Regions from separate parts of the Erwinia sp. AC075 genome, predicted to be linked through region 2. Evidence: predicted binding sites of a transcription regulator. Region 2 holds the regulator's gene; each other region holds the start of a gene.
What was found. Region 2 encodes Fur, which represses iron uptake genes when iron is present. Its sites were predicted from a motif close to ATAATAATGAGAACNACTATCAA; they were not measured.

Region 1 (6,642 bases), 2.4 Mb from region 2:
GGGCAATCAACAGACGGGATCGGGAACCATACCCATTACTACCACGCTGATTGTCACCAATGACTGCACCACGATCACCGCACCCGATATCAGCTTCGGCAGCGCGCCGCTGGTCAGCAGTTTCAATACCATTTCTCAGTCGATTAATGTGATTTGTACCAAAGGCAGCACCTATACGGTGGGGATGAGCAACGGCAGCCATGCGGTGGGCACCCAACGCTATATGACCAGCGGCAGCAACCAGCTGGCCTACGAGATTTATCAAAATGCCACCACCACGCGCTGGGGGCCAACCGGTAGCGACCGGGTGTCGAGTACCGCCTCCAGTGCCCTCAGCACCGATGGCCTGACCCGAACCTTCAACTACACCGCGAAGGTGCTGACCACCCAGGCCACGCCGGTGGCGGGCAGTTACAGCGACAGTGTGGTGATCGACCTGTCGTTCTGAGTCGATGACCACCGCCGTCAGCGGCTTCTGACGGCGGCTTTTCTGCCTGAATAATGGCTGGCACTGCATGTGTTAATAATTTGTTACGAAGAGTCTGCCCAGCGCCCGGCTAACGGTGACCGTCATCACATTAAATCCGCGGCTGGCAGGATAAAACGGAAGAAAACCCAAAAGGATGCTGTATGACTGCCGTGACTTCTCCCCCAAATCCCGCCCGCAAGCCTCAGGGTAATGCCAGAACCATCTTCAATGTGACCAGCGGTAATTTCCTGGAAATGTTCGATTTCATGGTGTTTGGTTATTACGCCACGGCTATCGCTAAAACCTTTTTCCCGGGTGACGATCCCTTTGCCTCGCTGATGCTGACGCTGATGACCTTCGGCGCAGGATTCCTGATGCGGCCATTGGGTGCCATCGTGCTGGGGTCGTATATTGACCATCATGGCCGCCGCAAAGGGCTGCTGATGACGCTGGGCCTGATGGCCATCGGCACGCTGACCATTGCCGTGGTGCCGGGTTACAACACGCTGGGTGCCGCCGCGCCGATCCTGATCCTGTTAGGACGCCTGTTGCAGGGCTTCTCTGCCGGGGTTGAGCTGGGCGGCGTTTCGGTTTATCTGGCCGAGATCGCGCCGAAGAACCGCAAGGGCTTCTTCGTTAGCTGGCAGTCGGGTAGCCAGCAGATCGCAGTGATTTTTGCGGCGCTGTTAGGCCTGGGCCTGAACCATCTGCTGGAAAAAGATCAGGTCACCGAATGGGGCTGGCGTATCCCGTTTGTGATCGGCTGTATGATTGTGCCGTTCCTGTTCTGGATCCGGAGCAAGCTGGAAGAGACCGAAGCGTTCAGCCAGCGTAAAACGCACCCGTCGATGAAGCAAATCATCCGCTCGGTCGCCAGCAACTGGGCGCTGGTGCTGGCGGGCATGCTGATGGTGGTCACCACCACGGTGATGTTCTATATGATCACCGCGTTTACCCCCACCTTCGGCAAAACCGTGCTGATGATGAGCGATAAACAGAGCTTCTTCGTCACCCTGTGCGTGGGCGTGTCTAACCTGATTTGGCTGCCGATCATGGGTACCGTGTCTGACCGTTATGGCCGCCGTCCGCTGCTGATTTTCTTTACGCTGCTGATGATTGCCACCGCGTGGCCGGTGCTGCACTGGCTGGTCGGTTCCCCGAGCCTTTCCCACCTGCTGGAAGCGGAACTGTGGCTCTCGTTCCTCTACGCCAGCTATAACGGTGCGATGGTGGTGTATCTGGCAGAAGTGATGCCGGCGGAAGTGCGGGCGACCGGTTTCTCACTGGCTTACAGCCTGGCAACCGCCCTGTTCGGCGGCTTCACCCCGGCCATCTCCAGCTACCTGATCCACGTCACCGGCGATAAGGCGATGCCTGGCGTCTGGCTGACCTTTGCCGCCGTGTGCGGATTGATTGGGACAATGATTATCAAGCGCCTGATCTGTCAGTACCAGACCCGACACAGCGGCGCCCCGGCGGTGCAGCTGTAATAAAAAAGGGCCGACATCTGCATGTCGGCCCTTTTTTTAACGCCCGTCGGTTACTTCCCGGCGGTTTCCATTCCCATCAGACCAATCTTCAGATATCCCGCCTGACGCAGTTTATCCATCACGCCCATCAGCGTTTCATAATCCACAGACTTATCTGCCTGGAAGAAAATGGTGGTCTCTTTATTGCCTTCGGTCTGACTGTTCAGCGCATTCAACAGCGTTTCCGGCGTCACCGCATTGTTGCCAATGAACAGCTGCTTGTCGGCTTTGATTGACAGGTAAACCGGCTTCTCAGGACGCGGCTGCGGCGCACTGGTGGAAGCAGGAAGGTTAACGCGGACGTCAACGGTTGCCAGCGGCGCGGCGACCATAAAGATAATCAGCAGCACCAGCATCACGTCGATAAACGGCGTGACGTTGATTTCATGCATTTCGCCGTTGCTTTCGAGATCTTCATTCAATCGCATTGCCATGGTGCTTATCCTACCCGCAGTTTCTGAGCGGGCGCACGCTGTACGCTGCCGCTGGCGGCCAGGTCCAGATCGCGGCTTTGCAGCAGCATCACCTGGGCGGCAACATCGCCCATTGACGCTTTGTAGTTGCCGATCAGGCGGGCAAAGACGTTGTAGATCACCACGGCGGGGATGGCCGCAACCAGACCGATAGCGGTGGCCAGCAGGGCTTCCGCAATTCCCGGTGCAACCACTGCCAGGTTAGTGGTCTGGGTCTGGGCAATGCCGATAAAGCTGTTCATGATGCCCCACACCGTACCAAACAAACCGACGAACGGTGCGATGGCGCCGATGGTGGCGAGGAAACCGTTGCCGCGGCCCGCGTGACGGCTAAAGAACGCCACGCGGCGCTCCAGGCGGAAAGAGGTACGCTCTTTGATGCCGTTGTCGTCGTCGGAGCCTGCGGAAAGTTCCAGCTCGTTTTCCGCTTCTTTCAGAAACTGCGTGGTCAGGCTGCCCGCTTTAAAGCTGGCGCTGATCTGCGCGGCTTCCTGCAGAGAGCGTGCACCTGCCAGCGCGTTCTGTTCGTTTTTCAGGCGGCGTTTCGCGGCGCTGAGTTCAAAACTTTTACTGAAGAAGATCGCCCAGGTCACGACAGATGCCAGCAGTAAGCCGATCATCACCACTTTTACTACGATGTCCGCATGCTGGTACATGCCCCAGACGGAAAGATCCGTCTGCATCAAATCATTCGTCACGCTGTGTCTCCAACGTCATTCAACGGGTAAAAAAAACCAATGCGGATCATACCAAATCAGTGCTGAATTGATAGTGGTTATCATTACTATTTACTTTTGGGGTAACATTTTTTACACACTTTCCTGATTTAACGCATATCCAGCCGACTTTTGCTGAATCTTTCTCACAGTGCCCTACGCTTAATTTCGCCCAGCCGCCTGCCGTGTTAACGTTAAGGCAGACCAGACATCCGCAAACAGAGCATTCCGATGACCAGTAAAAAAATTGAAACGGCGCTGATTGCCGCCGGACGCAGTAAACGTTTTACCCAGGGCTCAGTGAATAGCGTGATCCAGCGGGCCTCCTCGCTGGTGTTTGATAGCGTGGCTGAGAAAAAACGCTGTACCGCTGGCCGCGCCGATGGCGAGTTATTTTACGGCCGTCGCGGCACGCTGACCCACTTTTCCCTGCAAGACGCGATGACCGAACTGGAAGGCGGCGCGGGCTGTGCGCTCTATCCTTGCGGCGCGGCGGCGGTTGCTAACGCCATTCTGGCCTTTGTTTCTGCTGGCGATAACGTGCTGATGGCGGGCTCGGTCTATGAGCCGACGCAGGACTTCTGCACCAAAATTCTCAGCAAAATGAATGTCTCCACTACCTGGTTCGATCACTGCATCGGTGCGGAAATTGCCGAACGGGTGCAGCCAAATACCAAGGTGGTGTTTCTCGAATCTCCGGCCTCGATCACCATGGAAGTGCAGGATGTCCCGGCGATTGTCGCCGCCGTGCGCAGCAAAGCGCCGGATGCGGTGATCATGATCGACAATACCTGGGCCGCCGGCATTCTGTTCCGCGCGCTGGATTTTGGCGTCGATATTTCCATTCAGGCCGGCACCAAGTATCTGATTGGTCACTCCGACGCGATGATCGGCACCGCCGTTGCCAATGAACGTTGCTGGGCACAGCTGCGTGAAAACTCCTATCTGATGGGTCAGATGGTCGATGCCGATACCGCGTATATGGCCAGCCGGGGATTAAGAACGCTGGCCGTGCGCCTGCGTCAGCATGAAGAAAGCGCAATAAAGGTCGCCCACTGGCTGGCGGATCGGGCCGAAGTTTCCGTGGTCAATCATCCTGCTCTGCCACAATGTAAGGGACATGAATTCTGGCAGCGCGACTTTACCGGCAGCAGCGGCCTGTTCTCATTTGTGCTGAAAGCGCGTTTGACCGACAAGCAGCTGGCTGAGTATCTCGATCACTTCGAACACTTCAGCATGGCCTATTCCTGGGGCGGCTACGAGTCGCTGATCCTCGCTAATCAGCCGGAAGAGCTGGCGGAAATCCGGCCGGCCGGCGGCGTGGATTTCACTGGCACGCTGGTGCGCCTGCATATTGGCCTGGAGAACGTTGACGACCTGATTGAAGACCTGGCTGCCGGATTTGCTCGTCTTTCCGCCTGTCCTGCCTGATAAAGCTAAACGGACGATTAACGGTGCGACATCCGCGCCCTTGATCAAAGTGTGGTGAGGGGATTAGCGCTACAATGGCAGCTTAACGCAGTAAACAGGAATTAAGATGGGTGTATTGCATGAGATTGTTCAGGCGCTGTGGCATCAGGATTTTGCTGCGCTGGCCAATCCGGACGTCATTTGGGTAGTTTATTGCATTATGTTCGCTACCCTGTTTCTTGAAAATGGCCTGTTGCCCGCCTCGTTTCTGCCGGGCGACAGCCTGCTGTTACTGGCAGGCGCGATGATTGCCAAAGGGGTGATGGACTTTGTGCCTACGGTGGCGATCCTGACGCTGGCCGCCAGCCTCGGCTGCTGGCTAAGCTATTTACAGGGACGCTGGCTGGGCAATACGCGGCTGGTGAAAAGCTGGCTGATGCATCTGCCGGTGCAGTATCACCAGCGGGCGTGGAATCTGTTTCATCGCCACGGACTGACGGCTTTGATCGTTGGCCGTTTTCTGGGCTTTGTCCGCACCATTCTGCCAACCATGGCGGGGATTTCCGGCCTGAAAAACGGCCGCTTCCAGCTGTTTAACTGGCTGAGCGGTTTTCTCTGGGTAGGCATTCTGGTGTCGCTGGGCTTTGCCATCACCCAGGTGCCGTTTATCAAACGGCACGAAGATCAGGTGATGACCATTCTGATGGTGCTGCCGCTGGTGCTGCTCTGTGCCGGATTAATCGGCAGCGTGGTACTGCTGATCCGCCGTAAAAAATCGGCGTAAAAAAAGGCCGGTGCTCCGGCCTTTCTCTTATCCCGCCTGACGCATCCGCGTCGCTTCTTCGCCCGGCGTGACGCCGAAATAGCGCTTAAACTCGCGCGAAAACTGCGAAGCACTTTCATACCCTACCCGCATTGCCGCCGCGCTGGCCTTCAATCCTTCATGCAGCATCAGCATCCGCGCCTGATGCAGCCGGTAGCTCTTCAGATACTGCAACGGCGAGGTGCTGGTCACCGCTTTAAAGTTATGGTGAAACGCCGAGACGCTCATATTCACTTCTGCGGCCAGCAGGTCAACGCTGAGGTTATCGGTGTAATGGTGTTCGATGCGGCGCAGCGCGCGAGCAATCTGGCTGAACTGGGTGTGGCGACTGACCAGCGCCATCAGCGCCCCGCCGCACGGGCCAAGCAGCACATGATAGAGAATTTCCCTGACAATCTGCGGGCCCAGCACGCGGGCATCGCGTGGATTCGCCAGCACATCCAGCAGCCGCTCGGCGGCACAGAGCATCTCTTCCGTCAGCGCGGAGGAGTGAATGCCCCGGGTTTGCGGTTCAGGGTGGAAGCTGTCGTCATCGCCAATATCAATCAGCAAATCCTGTAGCTTGACCGGATCGACGTTCAGCAGGATCCCGGCCAGCGGCGCTTCCGGCGTGGCGAAAGTTTCACACTCGACCGACAGCGGCACGGTCAGCATCAGGTATTCCGTGGCGTCGTAATGAAAAACATTATTGCCGAGGTAGCCGGTTTTCTGCCCCTGGAACAGGATCACAATCCCCGAAGAATAGAGCACCGGCGTCCGTCCGCTGGGCTTGTCGGCATAAATCAGGCGAACATCCGGCAACGAAGCCAGCGGCGAAGCGCCCGATGTCACCAGATGCACCACCTTCCTGGCAAGCTGAGTACAAAGCGTGTTGCGATCCATAGACGAGTTTTACTCTCAGAGAATTCCAAATAGCATCATGCCCAACGGCGCGGCTATTCTCAACTAGACTTAGAGTCACTCGCCGGCACAGAGGTGCCGGTTCATTCGCTGCAAAGGAGAAAACATGGCAGAGCAACCTGTAATTAAACTCCATGACGGCAACATGATGCCGCAGATTGGCCTTGGTGTCTGGCAGGCCAGCATTGAAGATACCCGCACCGCTGCAGTTAAGGCGTTGCAGGTCGGCTATCGTTCACTGGATACCGCCGCCATCTACAAAAACGAGGAAGGGATTGGGCAGGCGCTGCAAGAAACCGATATCCCGCGCGAAGATATCTTT
Region 2 (6,642 bases):
GGTAGAGCTCTTCGTCGACTTCAATAGTTTTCATCTTGATCCAGTACAATTTATTGCTGATAAGAGCCGGTCTGTACGCTGCCTGAACAAGCCGCACAGGATCGTTCCAGCTCTAACACGAGGATTATAAAGTTAAATCCTGCCGGGGTGTAGCGCCAGCCCCTGATACCAGTAAAAGTCAGAATATGCCGCAAAAAGATTGGCGGGCGCTTTCTGGCCGTCACGGCAGGAAAAAGTGAATCTATGATACCCTAACCCCTCGTTTCAACAGTAAGAACTTTGTTATGGAATTGAATACCCGCTTGCTATCTGAACAATCCGCCCGCCCTGAGGTTCCCGTGGTGTTAATCCACGGCCTTTTTGGCAGCCTTGATAATTTGTCCGTGTTGGCGCGAGGGTTAAAGGACGATCGCCAGCTGGTGCAGATCGACCTGAGAAACCACGGTTTATCGCCTCGCGATGACCAGATGGATTATCAGGCGATGGCCCGCGATGTACTGGAAACGCTAGATGACGAAGGGATTGACCGGTTCGCGGTCATCGGACATTCGATGGGCGGAAAAGTGGCGATGGCGTTAACCGCGCTGGCGCCAGAACGCATCGAGCAGCTGGTGGTTATCGATATGGCACCGGTCGCTTATCCGACTCGCCATCACGATACGATTTTTGCGGCGCTGAAGGCGGTCACCGCAGCGGGCATTACGCAACGCAGCGATGCCGCAGCGCTGATGCGTGAAACGATAGAAGAAGAAGGCGTGATTCAGTTTCTGCTGAAATCCTTCCAGCAAGGGGAATGGCGGTTTAACGTGCCGGTGCTGTGGCAGTGCTACGATCGGATTATTGGCTGGCAGCCGGTTCCGGCCTGGGAGCATCCCGCGCTGTTTATTCGCGGCGAACGTTCGCCCTACCTGGCCGATGAATATCGTGACGCCCTGCTGGCGCAGTTCCCCAAAGCCCGTGCGCATGTGGTCAACGGTGCCGGTCACTGGGTCCATGCCGAGAAACCTGATGCTGTTTTGCGCGCAATACGCCGTTTTTTTGCGCTGTAAAAACAATTATATCCTGAGATGGCTAAATCATTGTCGTCATGACTTTCGCTGGGGTATGATGGCGCGCTAAAAATTTGTCGCTGCACGAATTTCAGCCGACATCAGGCCTGAACCATCAGAACTCCAGCCTTTCAGTATCACGATTCTATGGCAAAAGAAAACACGGACCGCACCACGATCGATCTGTTCGCAGATGACCGTCGCCCGGGACGACCAAAAACCAATCCGCTGACGCGTGATGAGCAGCTGCGTATCAACAAACGCAACCAGCTTAAGCGCGATAAAGTGCGCGGGCTGAAGCGCGTTGAACTGAAAATGAACAGTGACGCGGTTGATGCTCTGAACCAGCTTGCCGAGCAGCGTAATATGAGCCGCAGCGAGCTGATTGAAGAAATGGTCATGGCGCAGTTGGCCGATCAGGACCGCTGAACAGGCGCTTTCAGCACCCCCCGGTGAAGCACAAAGCGACAAAAGCAGGCGGATTACTCATTTATCCCCCTGTAGCTGTCTGCTATCATTGCCGGTATCTGTAATAAGCAGCCTTTACCCTATCAATACGTTTCAAGAGGTTAGTAAGTCATGGCAATCGTAGGCATTTTCTTTGGCAGCGATACGGGCAATACAGAAAACATTGCAAAAGTGATCCAGAAGCAGCTCGGTAAAGAGGTGGCTGAAGTTCATGATATCGCTAAAAGCAGCAAAGAAGACCTTGAAGCCTTTGATATTCTGCTGCTCGGTATCCCAACCTGGTACTACGGCGAAGCGCAGTGCGACTGGGATGATTTCTTCCCGACGTTGGAAGAAATTGATTTCAACGGCAAGCTCGTTGCGCTGTTCGGTTGTGGCGATCAGGAAGATTACGCTGAGTACTTCTGTGACGCGATGGGCACCATCCGCGACATTATCGAGCCTAAAGGCGCGGTGATCGTCGGTCACTGGCCAACTGAAGGCTACCATTTTGAAGCCTCGAAAGGGCTGGCGGATGATAAGCACTTCCTCGGTCTGGCTATTGACGAAGATCGTCAGCCAGAACTCACCAGTGAGCGCACCGAGCAGTGGGTCAAACAGATTTATGACGAGCTCCAGCTGAAAGAAATCCTGGAAGCGTAATCAGACCGGCCTGATTGGGAGGTATCTCACATCAGGCCAGTGGTTTTTCCTATAGAAGTAATAGACACATTTTTGTAACTTTCATCTGCAAATCTGTAAAATATCGCCATCGGTCACCCGCTTTCTCAGCGCCTTTCGCTCTAATAGCGACTATGATGAGGCAGAGCGAAATGTCAGCCCAACCGCTTGCTCTCACGGACGTAACGACTCTTCTCCTTACCTCCCTTGATTGAGATGCATCGCCAGTGGTGTTCATTTCGAAATATCAGTTCTATAATGAGACGTTTGGCTTTTCGCGACGACCGATGTTCAGGGCTTTTCAGCCACAAAGTGACTAGCAAAGTAACAGGACAATATCCGCATGACTGACAATAACACCGCATTAAAGAAGGCCGGCCTGAAAGTCACGCTTCCACGACTTAAAATTCTGGAAGTACTTCAGGAACCTGAGGGCCATCACGTCAGTGCGGAAGACTTGTACAAGCGTCTGATTGACATGGGCGAAGAGATTGGTCTGGCGACGGTTTACCGCGTTCTTAACCAATTTGATGATGCCGGGATCGTTACCCGTCATAATTTCGAAGGTGGTAAATCCGTTTTCGAACTGACTCAGCAGCATCACCACGATCATCTGATTTGCCTGGATTGTGGCAAGGTGATCGAGTTCCGTGATGAAAACATCGAAGCTCGCCAGCGTGATATCGCCACGCGCCACGGCATCAAACTCAGTAACCACAGCCTGTACCTTTACGGTCACTGCTCAACCGGTGACTGCCGTGAAGATGAGACGCTGCACGACAAGTAATCTACACTAACAGCAAAAAACCGGTGATCCTTCACCGGTTTTTTTTTGCCTGTCGCCCCGTTACAGCGCTTCCGTCCGGCTGACGCGCAGACCATCAGGACTGCGCGTACGCAGCAATACCTTACCGGCCACCGCCGGCGGTTGATCCGCCTGCCACTGCTGCCAGGTTGTCCCCTCGTCCAGGCTGTACTCAACGGTTAAGCCCGGTAGCTCGGTATTGACCACCAGCTTACCGTCCTGCACCACCCCACCGGGCACCGGCAAGCGATAAGCAATGCCGGCTTTATCCAGTTTTGCCAATTCACGTTGCCCCAGAAGGTTGGCAAACCGCTGCCAGTCCTTCAGCTGAGCCTGCTGGTCTACCAGGCGGGTTTTGCCGCCGGTATACTCTTTGCCGGCTTTATAATCCTGCTCCCAGGCTGCGCGGTGCCAGGCGCGTTCCGCCACGGACAAAATGCGCGGGAAAAGCTTGTACTCCACCTGCGCGTCGGTACGGGTGGTTTCACTCCACAGTTGAGCGGAGATGCCGTGAGCGCCAGGCCAGGGCTTGTCAGATTTAGCCGTGAAAGGTTTGCCGTCGCGATCGACGGAAGTCTCGGCGTTTTGTGGCAAGTTATCCGGCGCGAAGTGGAAAATTTTCCGTTCATCGGTAAAGCGCGTTCCCCAGTAGTATCCCCGCTCCAGCGGATTCACCTCGGCAGGAAAATCGAGATACAGGTAATCCGGATTGGAGACGATCACTTCATAACCTTTGCCTGCCCAGTCATTGGCAGAATCAAAACCGCCCCAAAACAGCGTATCCCAGAAGTTGACCGCAACCCTGTCCGTTGCGAAGGCTTTGGCATTTTTAGCGTCTTTAATACCATCCTGCCAGGCCTGCATTTTGCCGATACCGTGTGCCTTAACCTGCTTGCTGACGTTAAGGGCAAAGTCGCTCGGCAGATGATCCAGGTCTTCAATCTTTCCTTCTTCAATCATCGTCTGGCAGACCTGGGATTTTGCCCACGGCTTATCTTGCTGGCTTAAGTCCAGTAAACCGGTGCCTTCAACGGGTGTGTTCTTATCCGAATAGCCGGATCCTAAGCGAATGTTTTTGGCTTCATCTCCGCCGAAATGCCAGGTCTTCAGCGGCTGTCCGGCAGCTTTATGCATCGCCTGGATTTCACCTATCACCTTGTCGGTAAAGCGTAACGAGGAGCTCAGGCACGGATTGAGATAGCTGGTGCGATCGTAAAGCTGCACGGAGGTGGTGTTGGAATTGTCGCTGGGATCGAGCAGGCGGAATTCATTGGCTTCTTTTTCCTTACCGGCATTGAACAAGCGATCGTAACGCGCTTCCATCGAGATTACCGCTGCCCGGGCGTGGGCCGGCATATCGATTTCCGGGATGACCTGAATACCGCGCGCATCAGCATACTTCACAATATCGATATACTGCTGACGGCTGAAATGACCGCTGCCACTGTTATCACTGTTTGGTCCCGATCCTAACTGTGGCAGCAAACAGCGCTTCTCTTCGGGATCGTGACAACGCTTGCTGCCAATCTCCGTTAACTCCGGCAGGCCTGGAATTTCAATACGCCAGCCTTCATCGTCGGTCAGATGGAAATGGAAAACGTTGAGTTTCCACGCCGCCATCTGGTCCAGCAAGCGCAGTACCACCTCTTTGCTGTGGAAGTTGCGCGCCACATCAAGGAACACCGCACGGTATTGGAAACGCGGCGCATCGCTGGCCTTTAACGTCGCCACGTTCAGGCTGCCATCGGCCGGGATCAGCGACAGGATCGACTGTAAACCATAGAACACGCCGCTCTGGTCATAACCCACCACTTCAGCCTTGTCCTTGCCAATATTCAGCGTGTATCCCCCCGGAACGGCCAGCTTTTTATCGAACGCTTTTTGGCTCACCCGGGTGGTAATCGGGTATCCATTGGGCTGCGCTTTGATTCCCATCAGCGCAAAACGCTGCTGTATGGCTTCGGCTTTCTCTGCCGACAGGCTTGCCAGTTCCAGCGTCACCCCAGTAGAGAGATCCGCGTCATCAGAGAACACCGAAACCTTCAACGGGGTGGGAAGGATTTGCCCACGTAAAGTGGACGCGGCCATCGGGGCGACATCGCTGTTTTTAGTAAAGCGGCCCTGGGCATCCATCAACAGGTTCTTATCATCTGCGATGCGCTTCCACTGAGCGCCAAAAGGCTCCACAAAATCGGTCAGTTCCTCGGTATCCGTGCTGACGAGGATTTTCGGCGTGGCATCGCCAGAGGTCGCATACCAACGCGGCATCACATCGGTAATAAACAGCTGCCAGTATTCATTCACGATCGGGATCTCGATGGTTTCGCCCGCCGCAATGCCTTTGAATTTGTCTGTCGGCTCCAGGCGGGTTAAATCCCCGACAATATGCACCATGCGAAACTGATCGCTTTCGACCTTCAACGTTTCATGCACGTTAGACATATAAATTGCCCAGTCGTTGCTGTCGATGGCGGGGCCCGGATTGGTGAAGCTGATGGTTGCGCGGTTACAGGAGGCCCAGTCAGCGCCCAGTCCGGCGCAATCCACGCCATGCTGGGCGGCAAGATTGTCCGTCACTTTGTACTTCACGCCAAACTGGCTGATTTGATCGACTAACTGCTGGTTGGCGGCTGCTCCACCACTGGCTAACGCAGATATCAGCGCAACCGATATCAGACTGGCTCTGAACTTTTTCATCCTTTATTCCTTGTCCGTAGGTAAGTCGTTTTTCTTCATTTCGTTGCAAGACACACGTCATAAAATTGTGAAGGGTGCAGTGACGATAAACTTCAGATCCTTCTCATCCTGGAAGATATTGCCGTAGCCGCCGCCCCAGCTGGGAAGGGTGGAATGGTTATTGAATCGGGTGAAGTGCAGCTTGAATAAGGTGTCTTTCGCCCAGCCCTCCTGCACTTTGTAAAGCAGGTCTAGATTCCAGGCAGATTCTTTCAGACGGGTATTTTGGTTATAGATCGGTTTGCTGTTGGGTTTGGCATCCCAGCCGTAAGCATAGGAGGTGCCGACCGATAGGCCCGGCAGGCCCCAGCCTTTCAGCTCATACAACACGCCGGCAAACAGGGCTTTCTCGCCGTTGGCGTTAAAGTCGGAACGGGAATCCCACCAGACATCCAGCCGACCGTTTGAGGTGGCATAACCCGGCGTCATGCGTTGCAGGAAGAAGCCCTGATTTCCCTCGGCCTTGACCCAGGTGCCTTCAAGACGCAGATCGAAAGGCCCCGCGCGATAACCGAAGGTCAGCGCCTGCAGCCAGGCCAGGCCGTCATAGACATCATTACTGTTGGCTGCGCCACCGCGCTCTTTGTCCCGGGCACCATAGAATTGCCAGCTGGTGGTAAGCGGATTTTCAGCCAGCGCAAAGGTGTAAGAGAGTTTGGTGAAGTACTGGTCCATATAACCGGCCGCCTGACCGAAAGCGCCTTCCAACAGCAGGTCATTTTTGAAGTCGTATTTTGCCCCTATCGAATGCAGATACGGGATGCCCGTTTTGCCATCAGCCTTGCGGAAGTGATAGGTGTTGCGATACCAGGGTGCCTTATACTCATCGCTCCACATATAGGAAAGTGATAGCGCCCCTGCATCAGCAAAATCAACCTGGCTGCCAAGCTCGGCTCCGCGATAGGTGCCCGGTAAAAAACTCCA
Region 3 (6,642 bases), 2.1 Mb from region 2:
TCCATGCGGGCACCAACGTAGGCTGCGGCCGTGACCACACTCTGTTTGCAACTGCAAACGGCAAGGTCCAGTTCGAAGTGAAAGGCCCGAACAACCGTAAATACATCAGCATCGTTGCTGAGTAAGGTTTTCGTGCCTGAAAGCGGTACCTGATACCGCTTTCAGCAGCGAATCTAAAAGCCCCGCTATGATTGCGGGGCTTTTTACATTCTGCGTTCTGCCCCGGCGTAATTACGTCTGAGGGTTCACAGCAAAGGTCACTTTTGCTGTACACTTTATATTCAGCTGCACGATGTCTTGAGGCGGATCCCCTTTCTGGAATCGACGTGAAGACAGCTTTTGCGGCGCCAGAAACCCAGTTTCCGTCACCAGGCACACCAGCTTGCTACGGCGGATCACTCCCGGACACGCGTCACCTTGCCAGCGTCGGGCGAATGATTTACGGAGAAGTAACATGAAGTTTGTTGATGAAGCGACGATACTCGTCGCTGCGGGCGATGGCGGCAATGGCTGCGTCAGCTTCCGTCGTGAGAAATATATCCCAAGAGGCGGTCCGGACGGCGGCGACGGTGGTGACGGCGGCGATGTCTACATGCAGGCCGATGAAAACCTCAATACCCTGATTGACTACCGTTTCGAAAAATCTTTCCGTTCAGAGCGTGGCCAGAATGGTCAGAGCCGTGATTGTACCGGCAAACGTGGTCAGGACATTATTATTAAAGTGCCGGTCGGCACCCGTATCATCGATCAGGGCACTGGCGAGACGCTGGGCGACATGATGACGCATGGTCAGATCCAGATGGTCGCGAAAGGCGGCTGGCATGGTCTGGGCAACTCCCGCTTCAAATCCTCCGTAAACCGTTCTCCTCGTCAGAAAACGATGGGGACCAAGGGTGAAGTGCGTGATATTCAGCTGGAACTGATGCTGCTGGCTGACGTGGGTATGCTTGGCTTGCCGAATGCCGGTAAATCAACCTTTATCCGTGCGGTGTCCGCCGCGAAACCAAAAGTGGCTGACTATCCGTTTACCACCCTGGTACCAAGCCTCGGCGTGGTTCGTATGGACACTGAACAGAGCTTTGTGATCGCCGATATCCCGGGTCTGATCGAAGGGGCATCTGATGGCGCGGGTCTGGGTATTCGCTTCCTTAAGCACCTTGAGCGCTGCCGTGTGCTGTTACACACCATCGATCTGGCGCCAATTGATGAATCCGATCCGATTGAGAATGCCCGCATCATCCTCGGTGAGTTGGAAAAATACAGCGAGAAGCTCTTCAACAAACCGCGCTGGTTAGTGTTCAACAAAGTTGACCTGCTGGACGAAGAAGAAGCGGAATCTCGTGCTAAAGCGATTGCTGATGCGCTGGGCTGGACAGATAAATACTATCTGATCTCTGCTGCCAACCGTACTGGCGTAACGCCATTGTGCTGGGATGTGATGTCCTTTATCAACGCCAATCCAAAAGAAGCGGAAGAAGCACAGAAGCAGCCTGAGAAAGTCGAGTTCATGTGGGATGACTATCATCGCCAGCAACTCGAAGAAGCTGAAGCAGAATCTGCTGTTGAAGTGGAAGACGACGACTGGGATGACGACTGGGATGAAGAGGACGACGAAGGCGTCGAAATCATCTACAAGCGTTAATCCAACAAAAGGACACCCCGGTGTCCTTTTTTTATGTCTGCAGCTCGGGCAATTAAGTCTTTTAAATGGTAAAGATAATTATTATCATCTTTGCCATCCTTCGATTTGCCATGTTTTGACATCGGCGCTTTGCCAACGAGCCTGATAATGACCTCTGCCTTCCTCACGCGTTACCCGCTACTGTTCAGCCTGCTTTTGATCCCCTTTCTCGCCCAGGCTGATGCCCGTCCTGACTGGCCGCGCCATCTTTCAACCTCAAAGGGGGAAGTTGTGCTTAAGCAGCCGCCGCGACGTATTGTTTCAACCAGCGTGACGCTTACTGGCTCATTACTGGCGATTGAAGCCCCGGTTATTGCCAGCGGGGTAACTCAGCCTGGAAAACGGCTTGCCGATGATCGGGGGTTCTTTCGTCAATGGGGCGATATTGCCAGCGCCCGCGGGGTAAAACCGTTACCCACAGGGGAAGCCAGTCTGGAAGCCATCGCCGCGCAGGATCCAGATTTGATCGTGGTCAGCGCAACGGGAAAAGACTCAGCTGTCACGCTGTATGACCGCCTTTCGCTGATTGCACCCACGCTGGTGATTAATTACGACCAGCAGAGCTGGCAGCAAACAGAGCGACAACTTGCAAAAGCCACCGGAAAGGAGACCGAAGCGGAGGCTTCTATTCAGTCATTTGCCAGACGAGTCGCTGCCGTCAAAGCGGCAATAGTATTGCCACCGCAGCCCGTCTCTGCACTGGTGTTCAATCCACAAAGTCAGGCCGCTAATCTCTGGACCCGCGACTCTGCGCAGGGGCAATTGCTGGAATCATTGGGGTTTACCCTGGCCACGGTGCCCGCTGAACTGGCTCAGGCGCAACGGAGGTTGCAACGCAAAGACATTATCCCACTCAGTGGCGAGAGCCTGGTGACGGGGATCAATGGGCAATCTGTATTGATGTTCGCCGCCGATCAATCTGGCAAAGTGGCACTGCTGTCTGCGCCTTTACTGGCGGCGTCGCCTGCCGTTCAGCATCAGCAGGTCTATACGCTGGGGAATGACAGCTTCCGCCTTGACTACTACAGTGCAAACCATCTTTTAACGCGACTTAGGGATCTCTTCGCTGCTCACTGAGTCGGACCATAACCACTTAAGTCCGTCCGTGATCCCTCCGCGCCAGCAGAGGGCATCATGACCGCCGTCAATCTCCCGAAAGCGGACATCAAGGCCAGCATCGACCAGCAGGGGATATAACTGCCGGTTCGAATCAAGAATGATTTTCTCATGCCAGCCTGCATCCAGTGCAATGCGTTGCCCGGGCATTCCGGCAATTCCCTTTACAACCTGTTGTATCAACAACCCTGTCGCTTGCTCAGGTTGGTGATCCCGGCGTGGCCACCAAAAAGATCCTGACTGACTAAGCGCACAGCCAAAGCGTTCAGGCCAGTTCAGCACCGCATACACCGCCGCGAGGCCACCAAAACTCTGTCCAACAACAACGGTATTTTTTGCTTGCCCGGAAAACGCGATTTTCCGCCGCAGTTCGGGTAACAATTCCTGTTGAATGGCCTGCCAGAAGAGCGGATTACAGGGGAGCTCTGCGGCTCTCAGCGAGTTATCCACCGAATCGATAAATATGTATACCGCTTCAGGCAGGTCTCCGCTGCGTGTCAGCGTTGCCAATGGCGCTGCAACAGGTTGACTCATTAGCCAAAATTTCCCGTCAAGCAGGATCACCAGTGGACGATGAAGGGGATTTTCTTCGCCGGTGGCCAGTATCGCCACGTCTCGGGTATTACCCAGTAACACGCTCTCCCAGCTCAAGTTCAGGGTTTCAAGCCGATTATCCTCAGTCTGCCACTCGGGTTGCGCTGGTGCTGCAGGCATATGCAGCGGAGACACCCAGTGACCACGTCCGTTTTGCCAGCCCGCCAGCGGATTGTAACGATCGGGTTGTGCCAGTGGGAATTTCTGCTGCCACCACTGTCTCAGGGAAAGCATCGAAAGCGGTTCGGCGGGCAACTCATCTGCGGTGTCAGGCATCAAAGAGTAACTGCCACGCCAGCCCTGGCTCAGGGACAGAGTGGTCTGCCAGACGTCGGTTCCAGCAATGCGCTTAAGAGAGTGGGGAAGCCCACCACGATGATGGTCGGTTATGCCGATAATGTTCAGCCAGACGTTGCGGATCGCCGAGTGGAACTCATCCCCGTCAGGATCGCGCCAGAGGAAAGTCACTAAGGCGTTTTTTCCCTTTTCCCTGGCGATAAATGGGGTGCCTTGTTGAGCGACAGATTGCCACCAGGCCTCTGTTCCGATTACAGATGTTAAAGCCGTCATAGATTATCAAACCACTGAGTGAACTTTCTGACAAAAATAGAAATGATTGTAATAATCGTATTGATAATTATTTGCATTTGCAATAGTGTGTTGCCGCACTTTTGCCAATTTGGCCCGGGTAATTTTGAAGGGCATATTTGTAGGGAAACAGGCTTCATGACCAGATTTTCACGCTTATCACTGACGATTCTCGCAGGACTGGGAGGCGTCGCGCTGGCTCAGGCAGACACCGTTGATGCCAATGGTGGCACGCTGATGGTGACGGCCGCGCAGCAGACGCTTCAGGCGCCAGGCGTTTCGACCATTACGGCCGACGAAATCAAAAAACGTCCTCCCGCCAGAGATCTCTCTGAAATCATTCGGACCATGCCAGGCGTCAACCTGACCGGCAACTCAACCAGCGGACAGCGCGGTAACAACCGTCAGATTGATATTCGTGGCATGGGTCCAGAAAACACGCTTATCCTGATTGACGGTCTGCCCGTTTCCAGCCGCAACTCGGTACGGTTAGGCTGGCGTGGCGAGCGTGATACGCGTGGAGACACCAACTGGGTTCCACCTGAAATGGTCGACCATATTGAGGTGATTCGCGGGCCTGCCGCAGCGCGCTATGGTAACGGCGCCGCAGGTGGCGTGGTGAATATTATCACTAAGCAGGCCAGTAATGAGTGGCATGGTGCCTGGAATAGCTATCTGAATATGCCGGAGCATCGCTCTGAAGGATCGACCAAACGCACCAACTTCTCACTCAGTGGGCCGCTCTCTGATGCCGTCAGCTTTATGCTGTATGGCAACCTCAGTAAAACGCAGGCTGATGCGCAGTTTATCAATGAAGGGCATCAGTCACTGAGAACCGGCACGTATGCTGATACGGTGCCGGCAGGGCGGGAAGGGGTGGAAAATAAAGATATCCACGGCAAATTGCGTTGGGAGTTTGCGCCACGCCAGGTACTGGAATTCAGTGCAGGCTACAGTCGGCAAGGAAATCTGTACGCCGGAGACACGCAAAATACCAATACCAGCGCACTGGTGCAGGACAACTATGGCAATGAGACTAACCGTCTCTACCGTCAGGACTTCGCCACCACGTGGACAGGCGTGTGGGATAACGGCATCAGCACCCGCAGTTATGCGCAGTATGAAAACACGCGTAACAGCCGGATGAACGAAGGGCTGGCAGGCGGTACGGAAGGGATTTTCTCCGACAGCGGCTTCTCCACCATCCAGCTGGATGACGTATTGTTGCACAGTGAAATCAGCGTTCCTTTTGAGCTGTTGGTCAATCAGACCGCAACGTTTGGCGTCGAATGGAATCAGCAACGCATGAAAGACGGGGCTTCCAATACTCAGGCGCTGTCCGGCGGTAACATTGAAGGGATCGGAAGCAGCAACCGCAGCCCTTACTCCTCTGCAGAAATATTCTCGTTGTTTGCTGAAGACAATATCGAGCTCACTGACAGTACCACGCTGGTGCCCGGTTTGAGATTTGATCACCACAGTATTGTCGGTGATAACTGGAGTCCTTCGTTGAACCTTTCACAGGCGCTGGACGATGACTTCACCCTGAAGCTGGGCATTGCCCGCGCCTACAAAGCACCGAGCCTTTACCAGACCAATCCAAATTACGTCCTGTACAGCCGTGGGCAAGGCTGTGCAGACAGTGCCGGCGCCTGCTATCTGATGGGAAATGACGACCTCAAAGCAGAAACCAGCATTAACAAGGAAGTGGGGATCGAGTATAAGCATGAAGGCTATCAGGCCGGGATCACCTGGTTCCGCAATGATTATCGCAATAAAATTGAAGCCGGCTATCAGCCAAGTGGCACCTCAACTTCAGGCGGTACTGATATCTACCAGTGGGAGAATGTGCCCAAAGCGGTAGTGGAAGGGCTGGAGGGGACGGTTAACCTGCCGCTGACTGAATCAGTAAGCTGGAACAACAATCTGACCTATATGCTGCAAAGCAAAAACAAAACGACAGGCGACCGCTTATCAATCATCCCGGAATATACCCTTAACTCGACGCTGGCCTGGCAGGCCACAGACGCGCTTTCCCTGCAAAGCACCCTGACCTGGTACGGTCGACAGACGCCGAAAAAATATAACTACAAGGGAGAGTCAGTCAGCGGGACGGAGCAATCGACGGTCAGTCCCTACTCCATCGTTGGCTTGAGCGGCACCTACGATGTGAACAATTACGTGAGCGTCACTCTTGGCGTGGATAACGTGCTGGATAAACGTCATTTCAGGGAAGGGAATGCACAAACAACCGGTAATGCCACGACCAATGCGTATATGTATGGCGCAGGGGCGAACACCTATAACGAATCAGGCCGGACCTGGTATATGGGCCTGAACACGCATTTCTGAGGATGGTGGCGGTGGGGACGGACCCCCACCACGGCTAATTCAGATTTTGCGGCAACCAGCAGGTGGCATTGAGCCCACTTCGATCCTCTCGGTTGGTTAATCGCAACTCACCGTGATGGATCTGCGCGATGCGCAGCACAATATTCAGTCCCAACCCACTGCCGCCATAACGTTGATCCATCCTGCGAAACGCTTTTGTCAGGTCGGCTGCCGCTTCAGGATCAATACCTGGCCCTTCATCTCTGACAGTGAAACGGCTGCCGCCGTTTTCACTTTCTGCCAACAAACTGATATGGCTGCCTTCCGGGCTG

Region 1: the regulator Fur is predicted to act here: its motif matches at 3,237-3,259, upstream of exbB (tol-pal system-associated acyl-CoA thioesterase).
Region 3: the regulator Fur is predicted to act here: its motif matches at 4,010-4,032, upstream of fes (enterochelin esterase).

Annotation. Positions count from the first base shown of each region.
Region 1 covers NZ_CEEDEU010000001.1:4,639,591-4,646,232, reverse strand. The annotation lists gene AC0IXH_RS21620 (Csu type fimbrial protein) at 1-448, shown strand, start outside; gene tcuC (tricarballylate/proton symporter TcuC) at 631-1,959, shown strand; gene exbD (TonB system transport protein ExbD) at 2,010-2,432, opposite strand; gene exbB (tol-pal system-associated acyl-CoA thioesterase) at 2,438-3,169, opposite strand; gene metC (cystathionine beta-lyase) at 3,419-4,618, shown strand; gene AC0IXH_RS21595 (DedA family protein) at 4,725-5,381, shown strand; gene AC0IXH_RS21590 (AraC family transcriptional regulator) at 5,409-6,302, opposite strand; gene dkgA (2,5-didehydrogluconate reductase DkgA) at 6,427-6,642, shown strand, end outside.
Region 2 covers NZ_CEEDEU010000001.1:2,277,930-2,284,571, forward strand. The annotation lists gene seqA (replication initiation negative regulator SeqA) at 1-34, opposite strand, end outside; gene ybfF (esterase) at 285-1,049, shown strand; gene ybfE (LexA regulated protein) at 1,197-1,478, shown strand; gene fldA (flavodoxin FldA) at 1,629-2,159, shown strand; gene fur (ferric iron uptake transcriptional regulator) at 2,521-2,964, shown strand; gene AC0IXH_RS10740 (beta-N-acetylhexosaminidase) at 3,025-5,679, opposite strand; gene chiP (chitoporin ChiP) at 5,737-6,642, opposite strand, start outside.
Region 3 covers NZ_CEEDEU010000001.1:4,397,198-4,403,839, forward strand. The annotation lists gene rpmA (50S ribosomal protein L27) at 1-125, shown strand, start outside; gene cgtA (Obg family GTPase CgtA) at 455-1,642, shown strand; gene fepB (Fe2+-enterobactin ABC transporter substrate-binding protein) at 1,790-2,758, shown strand; gene fes (enterochelin esterase) at 2,723-3,961, opposite strand; gene AC0IXH_RS20675 (TonB-dependent siderophore receptor) at 4,118-6,331, shown strand; gene pmrB (two-component system sensor histidine kinase PmrB) at 6,366-6,642, opposite strand, start outside.